DNA from 2 places in the Crenobacter sp. CS_VA4 genome. Region 2 is predicted to be linked to the other one. Evidence: riboswitches for the same ligand, from Rfam matches in the RefSeq annotation. Region 2 holds a riboswitch; the other holds the start of a gene.
The links. Region 2 has a riboswitch for glycine ahead of gcvT (glycine cleavage system aminomethyltransferase GcvT). Riboswitches for the same ligand answer to the same signal wherever they lie in the genome.
Positions count from the first base shown of each region.

Region 1: another riboswitch for glycine. It lies ahead of ACZ2IA_RS08500 (amino acid permease); the one in region 2 lies ahead of gcvT (glycine cleavage system aminomethyltransferase GcvT).

Region 1 is NZ_JBVMAE010000007.1:45,373-49,816, forward strand. Features, by position in the region: gene ACZ2IA_RS08480 (SufS family cysteine desulfurase) at 1-726, shown strand, start outside; gene sufU (Fe-S cluster assembly sulfur transfer protein SufU) at 726-1,178, shown strand; gene ACZ2IA_RS08490 (SUF system Fe-S cluster assembly protein) at 1,184-1,537, shown strand; gene ACZ2IA_RS08495 (non-heme iron oxygenase ferredoxin subunit) at 1,539-1,859, shown strand; gene ACZ2IA_RS08500 (amino acid permease) at 2,116-3,513, opposite strand; glycine riboswitch at 3,864-3,963, opposite strand.
Region 2 is NZ_JBVMAE010000003.1:67,334-71,777, forward strand. Features, by position in the region: gene gcvH (glycine cleavage system protein GcvH) at 1-16, opposite strand, end outside; gene gcvT (glycine cleavage system aminomethyltransferase GcvT) at 143-1,234, opposite strand; glycine riboswitch at 1,280-1,387, opposite strand; glycine riboswitch at 1,406-1,508, opposite strand; gene ACZ2IA_RS03760 (DUF1700 domain-containing protein) at 1,680-2,525, opposite strand; gene ACZ2IA_RS03765 (PadR family transcriptional regulator) at 2,525-2,887, opposite strand; gene gluQRS (tRNA glutamyl-Q(34) synthetase GluQRS) at 3,202-4,080, opposite strand; gene fdxA (ferredoxin FdxA) at 4,193-4,444, shown strand, end outside.

The DNA of each region.
Region 1 (4,444 bases), on a different contig from region 2:
CGGCTCGTCGCGGTGACGCATCTTTCCAACGCCCTTGGCACCATCAACCCGGTAAAGCGCCTGATCGACCTGGCCCACGCCCATGGCGCGGCGGTGCTGGTGGATGGTGCCCAGGCAGTGCCCCACCTGAAGGTGGACGTGCAGGCCCTGGACTGCGATTTCTACGCTTTCTCCGGGCACAAGCTCTACGGTCCTACCGGCATTGGTGTGCTCTACGGCAAGGAGGCGCTGCTCGAATCCATGCCGCCCTACCAGGGGGGCGGCGACATGATCAAACAGGTCAGTTTCGACGGGACCACCTACAACGACCTGCCCTACAAGTTCGAGGCCGGCACACCTAACATCGCCGGCGGCATCGCACTCGGTGCGGCCATCGACTACCTGAATTCACGGGGCATGGACGCTGTCGCCGCTCACGAGCATGCCCTGCTCGACTATGCCACCGGACTGGCGGCCGGAACCCCCGGCCTGCGAGTGATCGGTACCGCCCACGACAAGGCGAGCATCCTGTCCTTCGTCCTCGCCGGCGTGCACCCCCACGACGTCGGCACCATCCTCGACCTTGAGGGTGTCGCGGTGCGCACTGGCCACCACTGCGCCATGCCGGTGATGGAACGTTTCGGCGTGCCGGCCACGGTGCGCGCCTCGTTCGCGCTGTACAACACGCGTGAGGAGGTGGATGCGCTGTTCGCCGCCCTCGCCAAGGTTCGGGAGGTGTTTGCCTGATGTCCGATCTGCGCGACCTTTACCAGGAGGTCATCATCGACCACAGCCGCCGCCCCCGCCACTTCGGCCGGCTGGCGCAAGCCACTCACAGTGCCGAGGGCTTCAACCCGCTGTGCGGGGACCAGCTGACGGTCTATCTCAAGCTTGCAGGTGGGATTGTCGAGGCGGCGAGTTTCGAAGGCGCCGGCTGCGCTATTTCCATCGCCTCGGCCTCGCTCATGACAGAAGCGCTGCCGGGCAAAACCGAGGCGGAAGCCGAGGCCCTGTTCGCCAGCTTCCGTGCGCTGGTGACTGGCGCAGCGGAAACGTCGGCGGCCGTCGTCCCCTTGGGCAAGCTGGAAGTGCTGGCAGGTGTGCAGGAATTCCCGGCCAGGGTGAAATGCGCCACGCTGGCCTGGCACACCCTGCACGCAGCGTTGCACAACCAAGCCGAACCCGTTTCCACGGAGTAACAGACATGGGCATCATCGACTGGCTGAAGAAGATCGACGAAACCGGGAACGAGGACTCGTTGAATGCCCAAGTCATCGCCGCGCTGCGCACCGTCTTCGACCCGGAGATTCCGGTCAACATCTACGACCTGGGCCTCATCTATGAGCTGGATGTCGACGCGAACACCGGCAATATTGCTATCCGGATGACGCTGACCGCCCCCGGCTGTCCGGTGGCAGAGACCTTCCCCGCCACCGTAGTCGACGCCGTGCGGCAGGTCGAGGGGGTCAACGACGTTCAGGTCGAACTGGTTTGGGAGCCGCCCTGGACCCAGGAATCGATGAGCGAAGCGGCGCGCTTGCAACTAGGGTTGCTATGACATGTCCGAATGGATCGACATCGCCGCGGAAGCGGACTTCCCGCCCGGCACCTTCCGCACCGTAGATGTGGAAGGCGTACCGATCGCTGTGTTCAACGTCGGCGGCCACTACTACGCCATCGAGGACGTCTGCACCCATGAGGCTGAGACGCTGTCGTACGGCCGTGTCGAAGGGCTGGAGATCACCTGCCCCCGCCACGAGGCGCGTTTCTCGCTGGTCACCGGGGCGGCGCTTTCGCCACCGGCGTATGAGCCGGTGGCGACCTTCCCGGTTCGCGTCGAAGACGGCATGGTGCAGGTCAGGGACGACCGCTTCGATTAGAGCCTATTTGTCCGGTCCCGGACGATTGGTTACGCGTTTGACAAAGCGTTTAGGCCGGCTTGTTTGCCGGCCTCTGATCGCTTGAAGCGGTGTTCGGTGTTGCAGCGGCAGCTGCGGCAGAATCCGATGTCTACGCTTAGGGCGCAAAAGAAAACCCGATACGCCGTCGATACGGCATATCGGGAAACCCTACACAGACAAAGAACGCTCACTCACATAAGGCGTGAGAGCGCCTCTTGTTTGCCTACCACTTTAATCAGATCGATTGCTCGGCGGTGGCCGGCTGCGTCTCCTGGCTCTGCTTGTTGTAACCCAGCAGGTAATAAACGATCACCAGCATCGCGAGCCACACCGGGCCGACGATCAGCGCGACGCGGGTGTCGGGAAAGTACGCCATCAGGCCGATGACCAGCAGCAGGAACGCACCGGCGAGGTACGAGCCGTACGGGTAGAACGGCATCCGATACGAGAGCGCGGCCAGCTCCACCCGGCTGAGCCGGCTGCGAAAGCGCAGCTGCGAGAGCAAGATCACGCCCCAGGTCCAGATCGCGGCGAAGGTGGAAACGGCGGTCAGCCAGACGAACACCTCTTTCGGCGCGACGTAGTTGAGCAGCACGCCGAACAGCAGCAGCAGCACCGACATCAGCACCGCCGGCACCGGTACGCCGTTTCGGCCAACCTTGGCGAACACTGGCAGCGCCTGCTTCTGCTGCGCCAGGTTGTACAGCATGCGGCCGGTGCTGAAGATGCCGCTGTTACACGAGGACAGCGCGGCGGTCAGCACGACGAAGTTGATGATGCCGGCGGCGGCCGGGATGCCCATCTTCTCGAAGGTCATCACGAACGGGCTGCCCGTGGTGCCGATCTGATTCCACGGGTAGATGGACAGGATCACGAGCAAGGCGCCGATGTAGAAGATCAGGATGCGCCAGAACACCGTGTCGATCGCGCGGGCGAGCGACTTCTTCGGGTTCTTCGCCTCGCCGGCGGTCAGGCCGATCATCTCCACGCCAAGATACGCGAACATCACCATCGGCAGCGCCATCAGCACGCCCTGCATGCCGTTGGGCAGGAAGCCGCCGTGCTGCCACAGGTTGGCGATACCGGTAGCAATGCCGCCGTTGGCGAAGCCGAAGAAGATCGTCCCCGCTCCGGACACGATCATCAGCACGATGGTGACGATCTTGATCAGCGCGAACCAGAACTCGAACTCGCCGTACGCCTTCACCGCGATGAAGTTGACCGACGCCATCGACACCAGCGCGGCCAGCGCCCAGACCCAGCCCGGCGTGCCCGGGAACCACACGGCCATATAGACGGCGACGGCGGTGATCTCGGCCATACAGGTGACGATCCACATAAACCAGTAGGTCCAGCCGGTCAGATAGCCGGCCAACGGCCCCAGATAGTCCTGTGCGTAGCGGCTGAACGAACCGGCGACCGGGTTGTGGATCGCCATCTCGCCGAGCGCACGCATGATGATGAAGATGGCGGCGCCGCCTATCGCGTAAGACAGTATGATGGCCGGGCCGGCCATCTTGATCGCGGTCGCCGAGCCGAGGAACAGGCCGACGCCGATCGCGGCACCGAGCGCCATCATATTGATGTGGCGCTCCTCCAGGCCGCGATGCAACTTGTCTTGTTGCTCTTGCATTCGTTTCTCCTTTGCACACCTTGCCGTCGCTTGAGTCGGCGCATGCCTCTTCGCACGATCACGGGACGGTCGAATTAGATCAGCAGGGATTTCACCGGCGCAGCCGGGCACCGCCTTCTGGCCGATAGGCGAGAAGGAATGGCGGGCGCGCGGTGTGTTAGAACCGGGGACAAAACCCGATGCTGGATTGCCGGGCCGGATTCTGTCGGGGGGTTCGTCAGGCGGATTCGCTAGGAATCGTTAACGGGATAGGGACGCATGGCCTCTCCTGGGCGATGTGGGGGAGCGCAAACCTCGGCGTATCGCCGGCCGGCAGTTGGGGCTCAGTCGGTGCCCGAGGTTTACGACGTCTGCCCCCCTCTGTCCTTTTGCCTGAGAGATTACGCACCAGCGGGGCCGGCGCTTTTCCTTCGGCGAGGCCACGCGGGCCTACTCTCCAGAGAGCTCGTCGATGCGGCAGTCCTTTTGCCTGAGAGTTTCTGGGGCGATTCCCCTTCGGCGCCGCCCGTGTCGGGCGATCTCTCCAGCTGCATCGTCCCGCCCCTCGTCGTACCGAAGGAGCGGAAGCTGCGGAAAATCTAGGTAGGCTCGAAGCCGCTGTCAATCGGTGAGTGAGGAATTAATATTGTGCATCGCAATATTTCCGACTTCGCGATAATGGTAACCACGGCCAATTTCAATTGCCGCAAAACCGATTTGCACCGGCATCAGCAAGCTTTCTATAGGGAGTTAGGCTGGAATTCGATCAAACATTGCGCTGCGGCGCAGCATTTCCCGAATTAAAAAATACCCATTTCCAGCGTATTCATTTTGCAACAGCGTTATTTCCCGTAGAAACAATTTAATTTGAAGTTAGTTTAATCGGCCGTTTGATTTAATGCCCGGTTTTTCTCTCGAGAGAAATAAACCATGCCAAGAGTGTTTTTCTGTT
Region 2 (4,444 bases):
CGGGGATCTGGCTCATGGATAGTTTCTCTCTCTCTCAAGATGACGGAACGGTCCGACCGAATCCGGCAACCTTGAAAAGCCTGCCTCACGGCGGTTTTTCAAGGTTTCCTGCGGTGTTCGGCCAACCTCGGTTCGATCGGGATTATTCGTAGACTTTTTTGCCGTTGCGCACGAACGGCAACTTGACGACACGCACCGGCGTCAGCGTACCACGCAGATCGACCGCGGCGACATCGCCGGTCGCCTTCGGCACGCGGGCGATCGCGATCGACAGCTTCAGCGTCGGCGAGAAGGTGCCGCTGGTGATCACGCCTTCGCCGGCGCCATCCACCACTACGCGCATCCCTTCGCGCAGCACGCCGCGGCTTTCCATCACCAGGCCGACCTGCTTCATCGCCACGCCGGCGGCCTTCTGCGCTTCCAGCGCCTTGCGGCCGATGAAGTCGCGATCAAGAGGTTCCCACGCCACCGTCCAGCCCATGCCGGCTTCGAGCGGCGAGACGCCTTCGTCCATATCGTGGCCGTACAGGTTCATGCCGGCCTCGAGGCGCAGCGTGTCGCGGGCGCCTAGGCCGGCCGGGGCGACACCGGCACCGATCAAGGCGGTGAAGAAGCCCGGCGCCTCATTGGCCGGGATCATGATTTCCAGGCCGTCTTCGCCGGTGTAACCAGTGCGGGCGACGAACCATTCACCGAACGGCAGGCCCTGGAATACCTTCAGGCCACGGATCTGTTCGGCCCAGTCGGGGTTCACCGCGCAGACCTTGTCGATCGCGTTCGGGCCCTGCACCGCCAGCATCGCCAGGTCGTCGCGCACGGTAAGCGTCACGTCGCGGCCTTCGCTGGTCTCTTTCAGCCAGGCGATGTCCTTGTCGCGGGTGCCGGCGTTGACCACCATGCGGTAGCCGTGTTCGGCCAGGTAGACGATCAGGTCGTCGATCACGCCGCCCTGTTCATTGAGCATGCCGGAATAGAGCGCCTTGCCGACGAAGCCGAGCTTGGCGACGTCGTTGGCGAGCAAGCCGCGCAGCCAGTCGCGCGCGTCGGAGCCAGTGATGTCGAGCACCACCATGTGCGAGACGTCGAACATGCCAGCGTCGCTACGGACGATTTCATGTTCTTTGAGTTGGGAGCCGTAATGGATAGGCATAGACCAGCCGGCGAATTCGACGATCTTGGCGCCGGCATCGACGTGCGACTGGAACAACGGGGTACAGCGGGGTGCTTGTGTCATCGGGGCAGATCCTTGGGCAGCCTATGGGTGCGTGCGTTTCCCTCAACACACCCCTCTGTCCTTGGCCACCTGAGATTTTCAGGTGGCGCTCGCCACCCTTAGCCCCTTCGGTGGGCGCCGTGTTGCCACGCGCCGCTCTCCAGAGTTTGGTCGGTCGGCCGAATGGCCACCGGGTCCCATACAGTCCTTTTGCCTGAGCGATTGCGGGTGCGCTTGCGCCTTCGGCGGCCGCCTATTCCTTCGAGAAAAGGCGGCTCTCTCCTGCATGTTGGCCGGATTATCGTGGCTGGCCGGCCGAATGGCAAGCCGGTTTTAGCTTCGTGTCAAGCGACATCCCGGCAGATTGCCGGCTTGTCATTCGGCCTCGATCAAGCCGCCGACGAACGGCGGCCATCACGGCGCCAAGCTTGGCCGAAACCGCCCTGCTTCGGCCAACCTTGCCCTGTCAGGCCCGCGCCAAACCGTCGCGCTCGCCCGACAGCAGCGCCAGCTGGTAACGACCGAAGCGCGCCAGCGCCCGCCAGGTCGCCCGCGCCAGCACCACCACGATCAGCAGGCCGACCCCGCCGGCCAGCAGCAGCCCCAGGCCGGTCATCAACAGCGCCGAGCGGTCGGAAATCCCGCCCAGCCCCTGCAGCTCGACCACGCCGTCCTCGCCGGACAACTGCAGCCGGCTGACCGAGCCGTCTGCGCTGCGCTCCAGCCGCACCGAACCGTCGGCGCCGGACGCCTCGACCAGCGTCTTGCCGGTGCTCGGGTCGCGGAGGATCACTACCTTGTCGCCCTGCCCGCCCTGGATGTTGACCAGCGGCCGGCCGCTATTTGGTGCACCGACGATCAGCGCCGGGCCGGCGCCCTGGTTGAACAGGATAGGCTCGATCGTCGGCCAGCCGAACAGGCTGTTGCTGACCCATAGCCCGGTCAACAGCACCCCAGCGAACAGCAGCGAACCCGACACCACGAAACCGAGCGTCAACACACCCAGATAGACCATGAACGGGATCGCCAGCACGAAGTTGAGCACGCCCAGCCCCGCCATGGCACCAACCACGCCGAACAGATTGCCGACCGAGCGGCGCGACTCCCACGCCTGCAGCCGCGCCTTCGCCTGCAGCTCGCGGGCCAGGCGCTGCGGGTCGCCGAGCGACGCGGCCACCTCCTCCTCGCTGCGGCCATCGGCCAGCGCGTCGCCGAAATACTCCGCGTAGTCGGCGAGGATCTCCTGCCTCTCGGCGGTCGGCAGCCCGGCCAGCGCCGCCTCCAGTTGCTGCATGAACGTCTGCTGATTCATCACACCTCTCCCTGCGGATTGTTCTGTCTGGCGCGCTGCGCGTCGTTCGCCGCGTGCGGCGCCAGCACGCTGTTGACTTCGCTGACGAACTCCTGCCACTCGGCCTGCATCTCGACCAGGCTCTGCCGCCCGGCCGCCGTCAGCGCGTAGTACTTGCGCGACGGCCCGCTCGGTGACTCGACCAGATAGGTCGTCACCCAGCCCTCGGCCTGCAGCCGGCGCATCAGCGGGTAGATGGTGCCCTCGCTGATTTCCATGCAGTCGGCCAGCCGGCTGACCAGCTCGTAAGCGTAGCTGTCGGCGCGGGCCAGCAAGGCCAGCACGCACATCTCCAGCGTGCCCTTCTTCAATTGTGTCTTCACTCGCCTTTCCCGGTTTGGCTGTCGCTGCCGTGTTGCCATACTACCTTGCACTACACGATAGTCGGCCGGAATCACGACGCGGGTTCACTGACAGCAGCAGTATATGAACAGGTACCTTGCATTGCAATACACCATTTTCAGCGACGCCCTGCAAGGTTGGCCGAAGCATGCCTGTCGAGCCATCTAAAATCCCCGCTAGTGCGGGAAACATTCCTCGGCGGCGGCCTTGACGGTTTCGCCGACGGAGTGGTTCAGCCGCCGATCAGGTGTTCGGCCAGTCACGCCGACGTTCAATCGGGTCGGGGGGCGCCGACTTACGCCACCACCGGCGCCGGCGCCACCTGTGCCAACTGCCAGTGAGCCCTCGCCCACTGCCACAACTCGGCGACGCTCTGGCAGGTCGGGTCGGGCTCGTGGCCCAGCCGGCTCAGCGCCAGACGCAATTCGGCAGCGGCGCCGGCCGGCTCGATCGCCGGCGCCAACGTCTGTTTCGACAACTTCTCGCCGGCGGCGTTGACCAGCAGCGGCAGGTGGCAGTAGCCCGGCGTCGCCACGCCCAGGCAACGCTGCAGCCAGATCTGCCTCGGCGTCGACACCAACAGGTCGGCGCCGCGCACGATGTCGGTGATGCCCTGCTCGGCGTCGTCGACCACCACCGCCAGCTGATAGGCCCAGAAGCCGTCGGCGCGCAGCAACACGAAGTCGCCGATGTCGCGCGCCAGGTCCTGTGCATAAGGCCCTTGCAGGCGGTCGACGAAGCCGGTTTCGCCGGACTCGACCTTGAGCCGCCAGGCGCGCCCCTCCCGGCCCGGCGGCAGGCCGTGCCGGCAAGTGCCCGGATAGACCGGGCCGTCGACACCCGGACGCGCCGCCAGCGCGATCTCGCGCCGGGTGCAGGTGCAGGGATAGGCCAGCCCGCGTTCGGCCAACGCCTGCAAGGCATCGCGGTAGCGATGATGGCGCCGGCTCTGGTACACCACCTCACCATCCCATTCGAAACCGAACGCCGCCAGCGTGGCGAGGATGTGCTCGCTCGCGCCGGGCTGCTCGCGCGGCGGGTCGAGGTCCTCGATGCGCACCAGCCACTCGCCGCCGCGGCAGCGCGCCTCGAGGTAGCTGCCGACCGCGGTCGCCAAGGAACCGGCGTGCAGCAGACCGGTCGGGCTGGGGGCAAACCGGCCACGGTACGGCATCGTGAAAAGGGGGTCAGAAACGGCAGCAGCGTCGACGGTCATGAAAAGCAGGGGCAAACTTGGCTAAAATTGGGGTCGAGACCACGACACCATTACATACAGAGGGAAAACCATGGCCTACGTTGTAACCGAAGCCTGTATCAAATGTAAATACACCGACTGCGTCGACGTCTGCCCGGTCGACTGCTTCCACGAGGGGCCGAATTTCCTGGCGATCGACCCGGACGAATGCATCGACTGCACGCTGTGCGTCGCCGAGTGCCCGGTCGAGGCGATCTACGCCGAGGAAGACGTGCCGGCCGGTCAACAAGAATACATTGAGCTCAACGGCAAACTCGCCAAGGTCTGGCCGGTGATCGTGGCC